Regions from separate parts of the Rhizobium sp. 01N447_2 genome, predicted to be linked through region 1. Evidence: predicted binding sites of a transcription regulator. Region 1 holds the regulator's gene; each other region holds the start of a gene.

Region 1 (4,021 bases):
CTCGCCAGTTTCGGTGATCAGCCATACGCCCTCGCCTCGCTCGAACCGCAGCGGGGCACGAGAATAGGTGTCATAAAGCGGCGCGGCTTCAGCCATGGCGCGATCTCCATCAAAGTTGCCGGGCAATGACTCCGGCTAAGGAAACCAGGCCCGAAAAATCAAAAATGCCGCCTTGCGGCGGCGAGTGGCACTATTTCCTTTTCGCGCTGCAATGTCAACAAAACGGCGCCCTTAGCGTATGCAGCACAGGTGTACAGCGGCATTTTCAGTCTTCAACAGGCATTATTGCAGAAATGCCACGCAGGGACAGCAAGTTGGGGAAAACTACGAATTCGATTCATCCGGATTCATGCGACTCTTGTCACGGAGTCAGGCTCACACTAGGTTAAAGATCAATTACTAGACTGCATGCGGCGGAACTAGTCACCAAAATTGATCAAGCGTTTCTTGTTTCGGAGCTCCCGGGACAACGGTGAGGGATTCTGCCATCACCAACGCAAAAGGTGGAGACAGGGCATGAACTGGACAGACGAGCGGGTCGAGAAACTCAAGAAGCRTTGGGCCGAAGGACTGAGCGCGAGCCAGATCGCGGCACAACTTGGCGGTGTCAGCCGAAACGCGGTCATCGGTAAAGTGCACCGGCTGTGCCTTCCCGGCCGCGCCAAGGCCGGCGGCACCAACACCGCGGCGCGAACGCCGAAGCGCAATACATCGGCGCCGCGCGCGCCGAACTTCGCCTCTCGGATCACCACCCGCACCGTCACCCGCCAGCAGGGCGCGACGATGCTGAAGGAAGAGATCGAGATCGAAACGATCGAGGAAATGGAATACGTGCCGAGAGGCAATGTGGTGGTGCCGATTTCCCGCCGCCTCGGCCTGACGGAACTGACCGAACGCACCTGCAAGTGGCCGGTCGGCGATCCGCTGAAGGACGACTTCCATTTCTGCGGCTGCGAATCCCCCGACAATTCGCCCTATTGCAGCTATCACCAGAAGCTTGCCTACCAGCCGGTGAACGAACGCCGCCGGGCGGCAGCGCGGGCCAGCTGAGCGGGCTGACCATCGTTAGAATGCAGAAAACGGGCCGAGTGGCCCGTTTTTTTATGCGCGGATGGGAGCGCTTGGGTGTTCAGTTCGTTGAGAACGCCGACTTGCCCTCATCCGGCTGCCGCCACCAACCAGGGTCGAGCCATGGGTCTCGACCTTTCCTTCGGTTCTCAAGGGGCGAAGTGACATGCCGCAACATCTCGATTCCCTCTTCTCCCCTCGGGGAGAAGGTGCCCGTAGGGCGGATGAGGGGGGCCAGGGAAGCCGGTCTTTCTTACAACACCATGCGGGTTTCGACCGCGTTGGCGTCGTTTCGATCGTGTTCAGGGCGCAGCCGTTCGGCATGTGGGATAGGTTATCACGGAAAGAGTGTGCCGTGTGGCCCCCTCATCCGCCTGCCGGCACCTTCTCCCCGAGGGGAGAAGAGATTGTGCCGCAACCCTCTCTGTCCCCACCAACCTTTCGCAGAGCACGTCCCCTCGCCCCGTCTACGGGGTCCGGAGGACGGGTCGAGACGAGTGGCTCGACCCCGGTAGGTTAGGACGTTAGCACGAGCGACTTTGTCAGCAACCAGAACGGAAGCCCTCAGGCTTCCATCGAATAACCGGCGCCGCGGACGGTGCGGATGACGTCCTGCATGTTGGAAAAATTCAGCGCCTTGCGCAGGCGGCCGACATGGACGTCGACGGTGCGCTCGTCGACATAGATGTCGTGGCCCCAGACGCCGTCGAGAAGCTGTGAGCGGGAGAAGACCCGGCCTGGCGACGACATCAGGAATTCCAGCAGGCGGAATTCGGTGGGGCCGAGGCGGACTTCGCGGGTCTTGCGATGGACGCGATGGGTCTCGCGGTCGAGCTCGATGTCACCGCATTTCAGCACCGTCGACAGCACCTCGGGACGGGCGCGGCGCAGCATCGCCTTGACGCGGGCAACGAGCTCGGGGGTCGAGAAGGGCTTGACGACATAATCGTCGGCGCCCGTCGACAATCCGCGGACACGCTCGCTCTCCTCGCCGCGCGCCGTCAGCATGATGATCGGCAGGCGCTCGGTTTCCGGCCGCATGCGCAGGCGCCGGCAGAGCTCGATGCCGGAGACGCCAGGCAGCATCCAATCGAGGATGAGAAGATCGGGCGTGCGCTCCTGAAGTCGCATTTCGGCTTCGTCGCCACGAAGGATGGTATCGACCTCGAAGCCTTCCGCTTCGAGATTGTAGCGAAGAAGCACGCTGAGGGCTTCCTCGTCTTCAACAACTGCAACTCTCGGGATCATGCGTGTCGGTCTCCTCGCGCATGATCCTTAAACCGGGGGTGATTTAAGCAATGCATCCTGCGCAAAATCAGAATTGGCTGCGACCTCTTGCGCGCCCGGATGGGCGCGCACGCAAGCGGCGGGTGTGGGCGGTTATTCGGTGACCGCGCCGACGGTGTTGGCGCTGTCGTCCTTCGGACGGTCGCCTTCCGGCTGCGCGCCTGTCGTCATGTAAAAGATCGTCTCGGCGATGTTGGTGGCGTGGTCGCCGATGCGCTCGATGTTCTTGGCGCAGAAGAGAAGATGCGTGCAGCTGGTGATGTTGCGCGGATCTTCCATCATGTAGGTCAGGAGCTCGCGGAACAGCGAGGTGTACATCGCGTCGATCTCGTTGTCGCGTTCGCGGATCGCATTCGCCTTGTCGGCGGAACGATTGGTGTAGACATCGAGCACTTCCTTGAGCTGGACGAGCGCCAGCTCGGACAGATGCTCGAGGCCGCGGGCGAGCTTGCGGGGAACGCCGGTGCTTTGGACGGCGATGACGCGCTTGGCGGTGTTCTTGCCAAGGTCGCCGACGCGTTCGAGATCGGCGGCGATGCGGATCGAACCCATGATTTCGCGCAGGTCCGCGGCCATCGGCTGGCGGCGGGCGATGGTGACGATCGCCTTGTCGCCGATTTCGCGTTCGGCGTGATCGAGGATCACATCGTCGGAGATGACCTTCTGCGCCAGCGCGGTATCGCCGTTGACCAGCGCCCGCACGGCTTCGGCGACCATCTGCTCGGCCAGGCCGCCCATTTCGGAAATCCGCCTGGACAGGAACTTCAGATCATCATCATAGGCAGAATAAATATGTGTCGATGCCATGGGGCTTTATCCTCGAATAACGGAAAGGCTTGGTGACGCCAAAATCAGCCGAAGCGACCCATGATGTAGTCCTGGGTGCGCGGATCGTCGGGATTGGTGAACATCTTGTCGGTGTCGTTCTCCTCGACGAGATTGCCGAGGTGGAACATGGCGGTGCGCTGCGAGACGCGCGCGGCCTGCTGCATGGAGTGGGTGACGATGACGATCGTGTAGTTCTCGCGCAGCTCGTGGATCAACTCCTCGACCTTGGCGGTGGCGATCGGGTCGAGCGCCGAGCAGGGCTCGTCCATCAGGATCACTTCAGGGCTGACGGCGACGGCACGCGCAATGCAGAGGCGCTGCTGCTGACCGCCCGACAGGCCGGTGCCGGACTCGTGCACGCGGTCCTTGACCTCGTTCCAGAGGCCGGCGCGCTGCAGGCTGGTCTCGACGATCTGGTCGAGGTCGGCCTTCGACTTGGCAAGGCCATGGATGCGCGGGCCGTAGGAGACGTTTTCATAGATCGTCTTCGGGAACGGGTTGGGCTTCTGGAAGACCATGCCGACCCGGGCGCGAAGCTCGACGACGTCGATATCGGGATCATAGATATCGTCGGTATCAAGCGTGATCTTGCCGGTGACGCGGCAGCCGTCGATCGTGTCGTTCATGCGGTTGAGGCACCGCAGGAAGGTCGACTTCCCGCAGCCGGACGGGCCGATCAGGGCGGTTACCGTGTTTTCGCGGACGTTCAGGTTCACATCGAAAAGCGCGCGCTTCTCGCCGTAGTAAACCGAGACTTCCTTTCCGATCATCTTATAAGGGACGTTGCTCATCTTGCGATCCAGCGCCTTTTCAACTGCAGCTTCCGTCAACATATTCA
Region 2 (4,021 bases), on a different contig from region 1:
GCATTCTCGTCCGGCATTTTGCCAAGCCGCGTATTTCGGACTTCCTGCGTATCAGCATCGGCGCGGACGAGGAGTGTGCCCGTCTGGTTTCCGCCCTCGAGGAGATATTTGCCGCCTGACCAGGAAAGGCTCTAGTTCTTCCGGTCGGCGATGAAATGCGCCGCGGCGGTAAGGGTCGAGGCGCGGGCGCCATAGGGGGCCAGCAGCGCCTCGGCATCGCGGACATGCTCACGGAGCTGGACCTCGGCCCATTCCATGCCGCGCAGGGCCACCAGCGTTCCCTTGCCGCGGGCCGCATCCTTGCCGGTTGCCTTGCCCATGGTCGCCGCATCCGAGGTCAGATCGAGAATGTCGTCGGCAAGCTGGAAGGCAAGGCCGATCTTTTCGCCGAAGGCGCGCAGCCGGCGGCGATCTTCCGGCAGGCTTGCCGAGATGACGGCGCCGGCTTCGCAGGCGAAGCGGATCAGCGCGCCCGTTTTCATCGCCTGCAGCCGGATGATGCCGGCCTCGTCAGGGACCTGCCTTTCCGCCGCGAGATCGAGCGCCTGGCCGCCGGCCATGCCGCCGAGACCGGCTGCGCGGGCAAGGGCCAGCACAAGCGATGCCTTGCTCGAATCGGGAAGGGTCGTTTCCGGCGCGGCGATGATGTCGAAGGCATAGGTCAGCAGGCTGTCACCCGCGAGGATTGCCGTCGCTTCGTCGAATTTTATGTGCACCGTCGGTTTACCGCGGCGCAGGTCGTCATCGTCCATGGCCGGCAAGTCGTCATGTACGAGAGAATAGCAGTGGACACATTCGAGTGCGGCGCCGACGCGAAGTGCCGCCTCAGCGTCGCCGCCGAGAAGGGCTGCACTTTCGACGACGAGAAACGGGCGCAGCCGCTTGCCGCCGTTCAACACGGCATAGTGCATGGCATCGCGCAGCGTCTCGGGCCTGGCGATTTCATCGGAAAGAGCATTTGGTGAAAGCAATGCGTCAAGCAGCGCCTCGATCTCGCGGGCGTTGTTCTTCAGCCTCGTCTCGAAAGTGTCCCGGTTCGCGTCCATGGGCGCTGTTTGGCATGAGCGCCCCCGGGCTTGCAACGGAATTGTCGATGGCGGCAGCAAGATTCGCCACGCACTCTGGCATAAGCTCTGCACAGGCGTTATGAGAACGACAGGAGCGAAATCGGACTGGGGACATTGGATATAGCGCCAGAGAGAGAGGACAGCGTCGACATGCCGGCTCGTCGGCGATGGTTCGAAGACCGGCGTGTGTTGAAACGCATTGTTCTCGCCGTGCTGATCGTGCTGATCCTTCCCTATGCGCTGATCTTTTTCTATCTGCTGCCCTTTATTCACCCCGTCTCGACGCTGATGCTGCGCGATCTCGTGCTGCTGCGTGGTTACGACAGGCAGTGGGTGTCGCTGGATAAAATCGCCCCGGTTGTGGTGCAGTCGGTGATGATGTCGGAGGACGGGCAGTATTGCTTTCACGGCGGCGTCGACTGGGCGGAAATGCGCATGCTGGTCGAGGATACGCTGAAAGGCCAGGCGACGCGCGGCGGCAGCACCATCCCGATGCAGACGGCGAAGAACCTCTTCCTCTGGAACAGCCGCTCGTTCGTGCGCAAGGCGCTGGAACTTCCGCTCGCGGTGACCACGGATTTCGTCCTGTCGAAACGGCGGCTGATGGAAATCTATCTCAACATCGCCGAATGGGGTCCCGGCATCTACGGTATCGAGGCGGCGGCCCAGCATCATTTCAAGGTACCGGCCTCGAAGCTGACGCGGCGCCAGGCATCGCTGCTTGCCGTCTCGCTGCCAAACCCGATCGACCGCAATGCCGGCAAGCCCGGACGAGGCCTTCGCCGGCTCGCCGGCGTGATCGAGAGACGCGCACAAGGTTCGGGCGATTACATCAAGTGCATCTATGACTGAGATCAGAACTTGTCGCTAGAACAGGATGATTTTAGGCCGGGTCCGCCTAAAATCTGAATCCTGTTCTAAATTATATAGTTAGAGCGGCAAGTGTCATCTGACATTCTTGGTTCTGCCATATGGGCGAATGCAGTCCAACCAGAGCCCCCGAGTCGCCCATGACCATCACGACATTTTCGCCCGAGCTTCTCTTTTGTTCGAAGAGGCACAATCCAACCCCGCCCGCCCATCTCGGCAGCCGTTATCGCAAGGTCGGCGGCTTTCTGCCGGAAGCCGGCAACACCATCGTTTGCCATCTCGAAAAGGGCTCGCAGACGCAGTCAGTACTGATCGAGGCGCGTGAGAAATATCTGGCGATGCCCGAGGCTCCGCAGTTCCTCTTCACGCCGATTTCAAGCATTCACATGACGCTTTTCGAAGGTGTCATCGAGACCAGGRGCCGCCAGGATTGCTGGCCGGGCGATCTCCCGCTCGATACGCCGATCGACGACATGACCGCGCTGATGGCGGCCAGGCTGGAAGGTTTCTCGATGTTCGACCCCTTCAAGGTCGCCATCGCCGAAGCGCGTCCGTCAGGCCTGCTCGTCGACGGGGCCACGGCGAACGACCGCAAGGTCATGCGCGCCTGGCGCAGCGCACTGGCCGATCTTCTCGGCTATCGCCAGCCGAACCATGAGGACTATAAGTTCCACATGACCTTCGCCTATGCGATCGAACGGCTGMAGGACGAAGCCTTGCCGCGCTGGCAGGCGATGCTCGATGACGTGGCCGACGATATCCGCCGCAAGGCCGCTGTTTTCGAGCTGACACCGCCGGCATTCTGCATGTTCGAGGATATGAACCATTTCCACGAATTGCTGATCTTCGATTTCGAAGCCTGAACGGGAGAGCCTGATGGACAAACCGACGCTTTACATCGCCAACAAGAACTATTCCTCCTGGTCGTTCCGGCCGTGGATGGCGCTGACGGCTGCCGGAATCGATTTCGAGGAGGTCTTGATCCCCTTCGACGATGCGGGTGGCAATCCCAATATCAAGGCGGTATCGCCGACCGGGCGGGTGCCGCTTCTCAAGCACGGCGCATTGAAGATCTGAGAATCGCTGGCGATCATCGAATATGTCGCCGAACTTTATCCGGACGCCGGCCTTCTGCCGAGGGATCGGGCCGAGCGGGCGCTCGCCCGCTCGGTTTCGATGGAAATGCTCTCGAGCTTTCGGGCGCTGTGCAGCGCCTGCCCGATGAATATCCGCCGGACGAAGGGCAAGATCGCGTTGCCGGATGGTGTCGACGCCGATATCAGCCGCATCGAGACGATCTGGCGCGACCTCCTGCAGCAATCCGGCGGACCGTTTCTCTTTGGCGCGTTCAGCGGGGCGGATGCGATGTTTGCGCCTGTCGTCAACCGGTTCGACATCTATGATCTCGTCAGCCGAAACGACATCCTGGCCTATATGGAGACCATGAAGGCGCATCCGGCCTGGCGGAAATGGGAAGAGGCGGCCCGCGCCGAGCCTTGGATCGTACCGGAGGACGAAGTCTGAGCCTGGAATCATCGGCTTCGCAAAAAATACGCATGGGGACTGGTCAAGGCCACCCCTTGCATGTATAAGCGCGCCAAATTCCGAAATCGCGACATGTCCGTTTCGGCCGCCAGTGTGGCCGTGGGAATGTTTTGCCCGCAAGTGGAGTAAGAGAAATGGCTGTACCGAAGAGAAAAACAAGCCCGTCCAAGCGCGGTATGCGCCGTTCGGCAGACGCCCTGAAGGCTCCGACCTACGTCGAAGACAAGAACTCCGGCGAACTGCGTCGCCCGCATCATATCGACCTGAAGACCGGTATGTATCGCGGCCGCCAGGTTCTGACGCCGAAGGAAAGCGCATAATTTCCCGATCCGGCTTGTCCGATCAAAGTTTTAAGGCCGGCGTCACGCCGGCCTTTTGCATTTCGACGATATAATATTTGCAATGACTTGCAGTCAGGCAACGGTTTGCGGCAGTATTCTTCCATGATGCGCTGGGAGATTGCAGATGATAGCCGCCATGCCCCTAATGATTATCCCGTTTATTCTTTACAATCTTGCGATGCTGGGCCTGATGGGCGA
Region 3 (4,021 bases), on a different contig from region 1:
ACAAAAACCGGCGCATGGGCGTCCTGTCGTAACTCGAATGATCTCTTTGCCCCACAGCCTGACCTTCGAAAAAGACGAGTCAGCAGAGGATAACCCTCTTTTCACCATATCAACGTAAAAAATCGGTTAGTTTCAAGCGAATTATAAGCGCTTGCAGATAATAGCAGCCCGCCAGGCATAACCGCCGCCGACGGTATCGAACAACAATATCGCGTTGTTTTCATGGGCTTGCGCTTCCAGGACCTCCCGCAGATCGGGGCGCGGGGTGACGTGGAATTTCGCAAGCCAGGACTGCAGCATGCGCCGGAACCAGCCCGGCAAGCCTTCTTGCTGGCCGAAATCGACGATGTGCAGCTGGCCGCCGGGATTGAGTGCGGCGATCGATGCATCGACGGCGCGCTCCCAGTCCGGGATCATCGACAGGGCATAGGAAATCAGGATGCGGTCGAAGCCGCTGACGCCGAATTCGCGCGGTGTGAACGCCGTGGCATCGGCGACGCGGAATTCCGGGATCGTCGCCTTGGTGGCGAAGGTTCTGCGCGCCGAAATCAGCATTTCCTGGGATATGTCGAGGCCGAACAGCTTGGCGGTCGGGAAATGCCGGTGGGCGAAGGCCATGTTGCGCCCGGTGCCGCAGCCGACTTCAAGCAGAGTGCCGCCTTCGGGCACGTCGAGATTGCGGATCGTGTTGTCGCGGCCGAGAAGATAATATTTGCGGGTCAGGTCGTAGATATGGCGCTGGTAGCGATACATGCCATCCATCAGGCTGGCATGTTCATCGCTCTTTCCTGACGTCTCAGTGCCGACCTTGCTCACGCCTTCTTCCCGTAGATGTGGAAGCCGCCATAGATTGCCGAGCGATCGAGCGCGGTCAGCTCACGTGACTTCTCCTCAAAGTAATCCCACTGGTCGCGGATCACAGGCGCCAGACGGCCTTCGATGATGCTCTTTTCGGCGGCGGTGCGGAAGATCACGCGGGCGCCTTCGCGCGCCGTGCGGGTGATTTCCGTCCAGACGTCGTTCAGTTGCTCGTCGGTCATCCAGTCCTGCGCGTCGAGCAGGATGTAGCGGTCGCGCGAGGCGGCCGGCTCGCGCGCCAGAAGCTCGGTGAAGCTTGCGTGGTGGACGTTGACGCGGTCGACATTGGCGCGGATCACCTCATAGTGCTCCGACTTCAGATAGGTCGGCAGCGGGCCTTCCGCTTCGGTGCCGTAGCGCCGGCCGAAGGCCTGCCAGGCGAAATAGTTGTCGCTCATCGGGAAATGACAGGCGAGCTTTTCCAGGCGGTGCTTCAACACCGGCGCGATCGAATGATCGGCGGCAAGGCTTGCAAGTTCGTCATATTGCTGCGGCGGAATGCCGAGGCCGAAGAGCGAGCTCTTGCGACCGGTGATCCAGCGCACGACCGGCTTTTCGAAGAGCGGCGCGATCTGCTCGTCGAAGAACTGGCGCTGCTCGCGGATTGAGCGGGTCTTGGTCATCTCGCGCAGCTTGACACCATGCAGGCGGGCAAGAAGATGGGCCGCGCCGATGAAGCGGCCGAGCAGACCGGTTTCGTAGATGTTGCGGTCGAAGACGGTGACACGGCGGCGGCCGAACTTGCGGCCGTTCCAGTAGCTGCGGGTCGCCTCATCGAGGCGGGCGGCGAGATGCTGGTCGTAGGTGCGGCTGTTCGACTTCTCGTTCGGCATCGCCAGGAAGCGGACGAGATCGGCATGGCCGGGAAGGTGCTTGAAGGCGGCAAGCTTCAGGCGGTTCAGGGCGATGTGGTGCGGGTTGAGATCGACGACGTCGATTGAGGCCGGCGCCTTGGAGAGATAGGCGAGCATGTTGCAGCCGCCAGAACCGATGGTGACGATGCGATGGTTGGGCTTCAGCTCCATCGCCTGCATGTCGAGATCCGGATCCTCCCAGATCTGCGGATAGACGAGGCCGGAAAAGAGAAGGCCGAAGAGACGCTCGGAAAAGCCATCCTTCGAAAAAGCCTTGTGGCGGAGAAGGGCGTCCTTGAGTTTCCGGTTCTTGCGGAAGCCGGCATCCGGTGCAAATTCTGACATGAGTCTGTCACCTTTTTAGCGTTCAGGGCGTGTAACGCGCCTCTGCTACAGTTTGATGACGCGGGCTGTGGAGGCGCCGTTCCTGGGAGACTTCGACCTCCTCGGGAGAGCGACCGGGTGGCTCTCCTGGGAAAGTGATCGGGATGATGGCCGTTCTTCGCTTCGGCCCCTTTCCGGCGCGTGCGATTCCTGCTTCTCTCCCGGCAGGAGGAATGCCATGCGATTTGTCCTGCGTATCCTGAAGGCGCTCGCTCTCCTTCTCGTTCTCGTCGTCATCGCTGCTGCCGGCTGGCTCTTCATCCGGCCGCCGGAATTGCTGCGCGTCGGCGACGGTTATGCCGCCAAGATCGTCTGCTCCAACGTCTTCATCGCCGGCCGGGGGGCTGAGGACGTGCTCCATGACGATGTCCAGGCGCCCGGAAATCCGTTGCTGCGGCTGGTGCGCGTCAGCGTCGACCGCGACAACGACCGTGTGACGGCGCGCTTCATGGGGCTGTTTGCGCCGAGTTATGCGCTCTATCGCGGCGCTTTCGGCTGCACGAGCGTGCCGGACGGTAATTTCGAGGCGGCGGCGAATGCGGCGCCCTTCGATCCGCCGGCCAAGATGCAGGCGAATGACGCCTTGTGGCCGGAGGGCGAGGGCATCGACAATCCGGCGGACGGGAAGATCGCCGCGCTGCTGGCCGATGCCGGAGTTGCCGGCCCAGCAATGCGGGCGATCGTCGTGGTGCGCAATGGCCGCATCGTCACTGAGGCCTATGGCCCCGGCTTCTCTGCAAAGACGCCGCTAATCGGTTGGTCGATGACGAAGACGGTGAATGCGGCGGTCCTCGGCCGGCTCATGCTCGGCGGCAAGATCTCTTTCGACGATGATAACCTGTTGGCGCAGTGGAAGAACGATACGCGCGCCAGAATCAAGGTTTCCGACCTGCTCGGCATGGAGAGCGGCCTCGCCTTCAACGAGGACTATGGCGACGTCGCCGATGTGACGCGCATGCTCTATCTCGATCCCGACATGGTATCGCTGCCGGCCAATGCACCGATGGAGGCGGCACCCGGCCAACGCTTCCGCTATTCGAGCGGCACGGCCGTGCTGCTGTCGCGCATCTGGATGGACAGGGTCGGCAATGCTCAGGCGGCCTTTTCTTATCCGCACGACGCGTTGTTTTCGCCGCTCGGCATGACGAGCGCGGTGTTCGAACTCGATGCGCGCGGCACCTTTGCCGGAAGCTCCTATCTCTATGCGACGGCGCATGACTGGGCGCGCTTCGGGCAGTTCCTGCTGCAGGATGGCGTGTGGAACGGCCAGCGGCTGTTACCGGAGGGTTTCGTCGGCGCCATGCGCACCCCGACGGCAGCATCGAACGGGCGGTATACGCAGGGTCAGGCTTGGCTCGCTCCTGGCGGCTCAAGCGCCGCGTTCGGGTTGCCGGAGGATACGTTCTGGCTGACGGGGCATGACGGGCAGAGCATGGCGATCGTCCCCTCCGCCAGTCTGATCGTCGTCAGGCTTGGCCTGACGCCGAGCCGGCTCGACTATCAGCCGCAGGTGCTGCTCAAGGCGATCCTGGCGGCATTGCCGCAACCACGTGGGCCGCAACAGCAGGCCGGATCGCAACGACAGACACAGCCGCAGCCATAGGCAGCGGCTTCAGCCGTTATCTCCAGATTTCAATAATTACCTTGGGCGATGTCGGTCATGCCCTTGCGCTTGGCGTCGTAATAATAGCCGCGCGCATACAGGCGGACGGCATCGTCTTCCTTACTGTCGGAGACGAGCCAGGCGCCGCGCAGATATTTCGCGGCATATTTGATGTTGGTCTCGGCATCAAAGAGGCCGCCCGGGGCACCGTCATAACCCATGGACTTGGCGGTGTTGTACTTGATCTGCATGAGGCCGAAATAGCCGCGCTTATTGTAGGCCTTCGGATTATAGCGGCTCTCGCGATGGACGATGCGGTGAA

Evidence for each region. Region 1 encodes PhoB, which activates phosphate uptake and scavenging genes when phosphate is short. Its sites were predicted from a motif close to TGTCATNNANCTGTCAT; they were not measured.
Region 2: AC1ECN_RS07505 (DUF1868 domain-containing protein) is a predicted target of PhoB. The motif match lies at 2,011-2,027, and genes of this name have one in related genera.
Region 3: AC1ECN_RS05065 (BtaA family protein) is a predicted target of PhoB. The motif match lies at 2,102-2,118, and genes of this name have one in related genera.

Annotation. Positions count from the first base shown of each region.
Region 1 is NZ_JBFTQY010000019.1:65,689-69,709, reverse strand. It holds gene AC1ECN_RS16285 (aspartate aminotransferase family protein) at 1-96, opposite strand, end outside; gene AC1ECN_RS16280 (GcrA family cell cycle regulator) at 517-1,050, shown strand; gene phoB (phosphate regulon transcriptional regulator PhoB) at 1,633-2,316, opposite strand; gene phoU (phosphate signaling complex protein PhoU) at 2,449-3,162, opposite strand; gene pstB (phosphate ABC transporter ATP-binding protein PstB) at 3,207-4,021, opposite strand, start outside.
Region 2 is NZ_JBFTQY010000009.1:71,289-75,309, reverse strand. It holds gene hisC (histidinol-phosphate transaminase) at 1-119, shown strand, start outside; gene AC1ECN_RS07515 (polyprenyl synthetase family protein) at 132-1,046, opposite strand; gene mtgA (monofunctional biosynthetic peptidoglycan transglycosylase) at 1,182-1,919, shown strand; gene AC1ECN_RS07505 (DUF1868 domain-containing protein) at 2,078-2,800, shown strand; partial or broken gene AC1ECN_RS07500 (glutathione S-transferase family protein) at 2,814-3,461, shown strand; gene rpmF (50S ribosomal protein L32) at 3,617-3,802, shown strand; gene AC1ECN_RS07490 (hypothetical protein) at 3,948-4,021, shown strand, end outside.
Region 3 is NZ_JBFTQY010000005.1:139,410-143,430, reverse strand. It holds gene AC1ECN_RS05075 (glycoside hydrolase family 25 protein) at 1-16, opposite strand, end outside; gene AC1ECN_RS05070 (class I SAM-dependent methyltransferase) at 142-816, opposite strand; gene AC1ECN_RS05065 (BtaA family protein) at 813-2,057, opposite strand; gene AC1ECN_RS05060 (serine hydrolase domain-containing protein) at 2,275-3,699, shown strand; gene AC1ECN_RS05055 (lytic transglycosylase domain-containing protein) at 3,729-4,021, opposite strand, start outside.